Regions from separate parts of the Paenibacillus hamazuiensis genome, predicted to be linked through region 1. Evidence: riboswitches for the same ligand, from Rfam matches in the RefSeq annotation. Region 1 holds a riboswitch; the other holds the start of a gene.
What was found. A riboswitch is a leader RNA that binds a small molecule or an ion and turns the genes downstream of it on or off. The one in region 1 is predicted to bind cyclic di-AMP.
Positions count from the first base shown of each region.

Region 2: linked by a shared signal. The riboswitch ahead of MYS68_RS28830 (3D domain-containing protein) and the one ahead of MYS68_RS14715 (stalk domain-containing protein) in region 1 are both predicted to bind cyclic di-AMP.

Region 1 is NZ_JALRMO010000001.1:3,322,336-3,325,542, reverse strand. Features, by position in the region: gene MYS68_RS14720 (polysaccharide deacetylase family protein) at 1-439, opposite strand, end outside; gene MYS68_RS14715 (stalk domain-containing protein) at 563-1,378, opposite strand; cyclic di-AMP (ydaO/yuaA leader) riboswitch at 1,378-1,518, opposite strand; gene MYS68_RS14710 (hypothetical protein) at 1,692-2,198, opposite strand; gene MYS68_RS14705 (SPL family radical SAM protein) at 2,277-3,207, opposite strand, start outside.
Region 2 is NZ_JALRMO010000001.1:6,576,002-6,579,208, reverse strand. Features, by position in the region: gene MYS68_RS28835 (TatD family hydrolase) at 1-390, shown strand, start outside; cyclic di-AMP (ydaO/yuaA leader) riboswitch at 621-785, shown strand; gene MYS68_RS28830 (3D domain-containing protein) at 1,125-2,210, shown strand; gene rnmV (ribonuclease M5) at 2,316-2,861, shown strand; gene rsmA (16S rRNA (adenine(1518)-N(6)/adenine(1519)-N(6))-dimethyltransferase RsmA) at 2,889-3,207, shown strand, end outside.

The DNA.
Region 1 (3,207 bases):
TCAGCGCATCGTCGTAAAATCCGCCGGGAGGCCGGAACACGTGAGGCATTTGCTCGGTGATGTCGAAAATGACCTCCTGCGTTTGGCGAATCTCCTCCTTCAGCTTGTCGGGAGATACGTTTTTCAAAAAATGGTGATCAAACGTATGATTGGCGATTTCGTGACCCTCGTTCACCTCGCGAATAGCGATTTGCGGGAACGACTGCACCCTTTTGCCCAATACGAAAAACGTCGCCTTGGCTCCATGTTCCTTCAGGAGGTCCAAAATTTGCGGGGTGTATACCGGGTTAGGGCCATCGTCGAACGTCAGTGCGATAAGCTTCTGATCCGTCTCGATATTAAAAACAACCTCGCTGCGCGGTCCCGCGACAGCCGGCGGTGCGCCGGTCAAGCAACCGCAGAGCAATAACACAGCCATCCGAAGTTTCCATGACTTCAAGGCTCCGCCCCCCTTTGTAAGCACATCTCGCCTTTGTATTATCTCATAGGGGAAAATGTCCTTATGCATGACAAAAAAAGCAAGAAAAAGCAGCCGCACGGGGATGCGGCCGCTTTTTCGAGCTTATTTCTTCAACACGTAAATTTTTACATTTTGAATACCAAACTCGGAAGCTTTTTTTTGTGTGCCGGGGACAAAAATGTCGATCCTGTTGCCTTTGATGGAGCCGCCCGTATCCAGCGCTCTGGCCATCATGCCACCCTGCGGAAGGCCGTCATAGCTATAGCCTTCAATATAGACGAGCGAGCCGAGAGGGATGACGTTAGGATCCACCGAAATGGTGCCGATCCGCAGAGGGTTGCCGAAATAATCGACTGCCGCTCTGCCTCCGTTTTCACTGGCAGCGCCGGTGTACGCCGTCGCTTTCGCCTCGACGATTTTATCGTACTTCGGGGCGTACCAGGCCGGAGCGTGATATTGGCCGTCCTCGTTCAAAATCGCGATCCGATTGTCCGGATCCCATTGTACCCGGATTCCCATCGTTTCGGAGATGAAGCGAAACGGAATATAGACGCGGCCGTTCAAAATGCGGGCCTGCGTGCCCAAGCTTACCTTGTTGCCGTCAACGACAGCGGTGGAATCTCCCGTCGTTAAAGCAATTGTTTTCTTTTTGCCGGCGATGGTTAATTTGATTTGTTCGCCCGTCTTTTGCCAATCGATCGAATAGCCGAGCTTGTCCGTCATCGTACGAACCGGAACTTGCAGCTTGCTGTTCTCGTCCACAAAAGGCTCCGCATCGGGAAATTGCACAAGCTCATCATTAACTTGCACCTTCACGTCATCTGCCAAAAGCGGTTCGGCCTTAGCCGGGGCAGGGGCGGACAAATGTAAAGAAACCATCGAGCAGACTAAAACCAATCCTGCTATCAGTTTGTTCAAAGCTTACCTCCTATTGCCTCCGAGGTTAGTTGACGGGTTCGGGAAGAGGTTTCCCTAGCTTGAATAATCTTGCATTCACCCCAATTGCGAAGCGTCCCCCGTACCAATACTTTCCGTATTGGATTCGACACTTTATAAAAAGTACCACAGTACCCGAATGGTTTCAATGTATAAAATGTGCCAATTGCTTCCTATAATCACCAATTCGTCTGAAGGCAGACATTTAACCCGGCTGCATTGTCTTTTATAGGCGGCTGCAAATGGAAAACAGCTCCCTTAAAGGCAGGAAGCTGTTTTCGAAAGGGATCGGTTATTATCCGCGGTTTTCGCCCGCCCTTCCCCGGTTGAACAAGCCCAGCAAGCCGAGCAGCCCAAGCCAGCCGACCCAATCGTAATTGGTCCGGTTATCCACAGAGGTGGCGGTGTAGCTGTTATCGCGATACGCGGTTCCGCGCTGGCCTCCGTACGTGATGCCGGTAACGGAGCCGTCGGCGGCATATCCGATCGAATTGGGCCGGATGTTATCCCCTCCTGCATACCCGGTCCCCTGCTGGGCGGCAAAATTGCGGACCGGCGTCGCATCGGTGCCGCGGTTGCCGAGACCGGCAGGCCCTGTTCCGTTATTGCCGAAAGTGCCCAAATGACCCGCCGTACCGAGCGAACCGTACGGCGTGTAATCGCTATTGTTCGTGACGACATTATTGCGGGTGGTTGAAGCGGAGGAAGCCGTATTTGCAGAAGCCGATTCCGCGGATATGACCGTCATCGGCAAACCTGCCATGAGCAGCACGGCGATAGCAACGCTTTTCAATGCGTTCATGAAAGTCGCTCCTTTATTAAGATTAGGTACACCTATATCTTTTTTCAGGAAGCGGCTGCTTATGCGAACGGGCGATGTTTAAAAAGCGAAGCTGAGCTGCACCGGTTTCTCTTCGGACGCTTCGTCTTCGTCGCCTTCCCGTCCCGAGTACGGTTCGTACGAGATGAATCCGTACTCTTCCAATAAGGTGTTGACGCGGGCGATTCCTTCTTTCCGGTAATCGGCGGGCAAATAAGGAGACGATGCGTAAAAACGAGCATACTCCTCCACCAGGTGTGGGTAGCCGGTACGCAAGGTCTGGAAAAACCAGACTTTGACATCCCGGGTATTCAGGCGTAAATACGACGGCATGACAAAGCGCGGCGCATAAGAGCGGGCTTCGCCGAGCAGCCGGCGCAGCTCGTCCTCCGTATCCATCAAAAGCGGCAAAATCGGAGCCATAAAAATTCCCGCTCGGATACCCATCTCTCCCAGCCGGCCGATCGTTTTCAGCCGTTCAAGCGGGGAAGGGGTGAACGGCTCGAAGTCCCGCCATATTTTAAGATTGAGCGTATTGAGGCTTATATTGACAGTAGCGTCCGGGATCGCTTGAAGCAAATCGATGTCGCGTAATATGAGCGGAGAGCGCGTCGTCACGCTGACCGGGACTCCGTAGCGGGCGAACAACTCCAGCGCTTGCCGGGTCAGCCGGGCTTTCGCCTCCACCGGCTGGTACGGGTCGGTCGCCGTGCCGACGGCGACTTTGCCGAACTTCTTTAACCCGCCGCGGCTTCTTGCCGCTTTCCGCAGCTGCTCTTCCAGCGCCTCGGGCACGTTTTCCTTGATAAAAATATGCTTTTGGAACGTATCGTCCGTCTCCATGCCGAGAAACGAATGGGTGGAGCGGGCATAGCAAAAGCTGCAGCCATGCTGGCAGCCGCGATACGGATTGAGCGACCAGGAAAAAGGCATGGAAGGGGCCGTTACTTGGTTCAAAGCGGTTTTCGAGCGGATATGTTCAAAGGTTACC
Region 2 (3,207 bases), 3.3 Mb from region 1:
ATACATAACCGGGACGCTCATCAGGACATCGTAAAAATCCTGCAGGAAGAGAAGGCCTCCGAAGTCGGAGGAGTGATGCACTGCTTCTCGGGCAGTTGGGAAACGGCCAAGCAATGCCTCGATATGAACTTCTACATTTCGTTCGGCGGGCCGATTACATACAAAAATGCCAAACAGCCAAAAGAAGTGCTCGCCCAGGTGCCGATGGACCGATTGCTCATCGAGACGGATGCCCCGTATTTGACTCCGCATCCTTTTCGAGGAAAGCGCAACGAGACCGGTTATGTGCGTTTGGTTGCCGAAGCCGCTGCCGAAATTAAGGGCATTCCGCTGGAAAATTTGGCTCACGTTACCACGGTAAACGCCATTACATTATTCGGGATTCGTTAAGTTTTTGTGTGGGTAAAGGGTGCCCTTTTTTGTTCGCAATTGAGATATACGGAGAAATAATGAGTATTTGTGGGGTTAACGCCAGAAAAAAGTGGATTATATTCGATCAATTGGCTGAAAATGATCTAATTTTCCAAAAATACGCCTTGATTTGCCGAGTTTGTATGCTTTACAGTTCCGGCGATACGGCGTAAACTACACAATAACAAAACCAAATTACCATTTACCATTTTTCCAGAACGCTGAGTTTCCAAGTGGGAAACGGGGGAACCAATCGGCGGCAAGCCGGTTCATTTTTTTGGGGTGAATCCTGAGCATTCCTCAATGCTTTGGGTAGGGCGACTCTCACGCCCGAATCCGTCAGCTAACCTCGTAAGCGTAACGAGAGAGGTAACGATTGTCGTGTCTGTTTGAATTTGCTTGCAATTTCAAAGTCACGGGAAGAGTCCTCTTTCCTGTGGCTTTTTTGTTGCCATTTTTGGCTATACGATTGAGAGGGTATTTTGTCCATGCCTTTCTAAAGGGCGGACGCCAAGGAGGTGGCGGCTGCAGTTATCCCAAGCGTACACGAGTTGCTGCGGGAAATTCAGTTAAATTATTCACAAAATGCAAAACAAATTTCCATAGTCGCGTCAGATGAAATCATGCGTTACACTCGGGTGGCGGGGCTTTGAAGGAGGACCGAACAAGTGGGCTCAATCCAAACGGAAACCCATGTAAGACGATCATCCAGCATGTCCTTCGCATTGCGATGGAAGCATGAAAACATGAGATCGATTCTCATTGTAGCGGCATTTTCGATCGCTATGACTTTCATGTTCATGATGTTGTTATACGGGACCGCAATCAAGCGGGTTACCGTGGTTGTTAACGGCCAAGAATCCGTTGTCCAGACAAGACAATGGGAACTGAGCCGGCTGCTGGATGAACAAAATATCCAGGTCGGGGAACACGACCGCATTTCCGTTCCGCTTACGGCAAGTCTCAAAAACGGAGACCGGATCGTCATCGACCATACGAAGCCCGTTCAGCTTACGGCGGATGGGGAAACGAAGACGGTATATACGACGGGGCAAACGGTAGAGAGCGCGCTGAAGGATTTGAATATTTCCGTTGGGGAGCTGGATAAAGTGATTCCTGCCGCCGACACCGCGCTTGCGGACAATGCAGCCATTCAAGTGGTGCGTGTGAAGAAAGAAACCGAGGATTTTACCGAAACGATCCCTTACGAAGTGGTTAAAAAGAATGATGCCCAACTGCTCAAGGGCAAAGAGCAGACCGTTCAGGAAGGCCAGGAAGGCGTCGTCCTGAAGACGAAAGAAAAGGTGTACGAAGACGGCAAACTTGTTTCCGAGGAAATTGTCAAAGAAGAAGTACAATCCGAAAGCGTCAATAAAGTGGTGGCCGTCGGCACGAAAAATCCGGTTATTGCCTTATCCGCTTCTTCTCCCAATATGGACGAAGTGACGAAAAGCGGGGTTACATTTGGATATAAGCAAATTGTCAAAAACATGACGTTGACCGCCTACACGGCAAGTGCAGGTGGCAAAAGTGCCAATCATCCGCAATACGGGCTCACCTCGACGGGGACCCGCGTGACGGAAGGGCGTACTATCGCCGTAGACCCGAAGGTCATTCCTCTTGGATGGTGGGTGTATATCGAAGGTCTCGGTTTCCGCAGAGCAGAAGATATCGGCAGCGCAGTAAAGGGGAACATCATCGACGTTTACTTCGATAGCGCCGATTACGCGACAAAATTTGGAACTAAACGCGGATATACCGTGTATATCATCGGTCCGAAGAAGCCGACCGCAGATTAACGGCTGCCGGATTTGGGGTATACTGATGCATATAGATAACGAGAAGTCGGGAAGAGGCTGAGCGCCTCTTCTTTTTCGCTTTGCAGGAGAGGACGAGCATGGGTTATGATCAAGGAAATCATTGTTGTGGAGGGTAAGGACGATACGGCGGCCATTCGGCGGGCCGTGGAGGCGGAAACGATCGAAACCGGCGGATCGGCGATCAATAAGGACGTCATCCAAAGGATTCGGCTGGCTCAGCAGCGCAGGGGAGTCATCGTGTTTACAGACCCGGATCATGCGGGCGAACGGATCCGCAAGATCATAACGGCCAAGGTGCCGGGATGCAAGCATGCTTTCCTGCCGCAGGAGCAGGCGGAGAAGAACGGCGACATCGGGGTGGAAAACGCCTCGCCTGAAGCGATCCGGTATGCCCTCTCGCACGTACGGACCGATTATGAAGCGGGCGGCACGGAAATCAGCTGGAGCGACCTGATCGACGCGGGGCTGATCGTTCACCCCCAGGCGGCGGCCAGAAGGCTGGAAGCCGGCAAGCTGCTCGGCATCGGGTACTGCAACGGGAAGCAGTTTTTCAAACGGTGCCGGATGTTCCAGATTACGAAAGAAGAGTTTGCGGACGCGATGCGCCGGGTATTGGACCAATTTGAGTAAAGAGGGTTACGGATGGAGACGACAAAGCTGAGCGGCGACGAGCTGATCGCTACGCCGAAACGTACGCAGGATTTGATTCGCAAGCATGGGCTTACCTTGAAGAAAAGCTTGGGGCAAAACTTTTTGATCGACCAAAACACACTGCAAAAAATTGTCGGCGCCGCGGAGCTGGACGCTTCGAAGGGAGCTCTGGAGATCGGGCCGGGTATAGGCGCGTTAACCCAGCACTTGGCGGTGAGGGCCGGAAAGGTCGTTGCCGTGGAGATTGACCAGCGGCTTATTCCCATTCTGCAGGAGACGCTGGAGCCTTACCCGAATGCGACGGTAGTTCACGGAGACGTGCTTG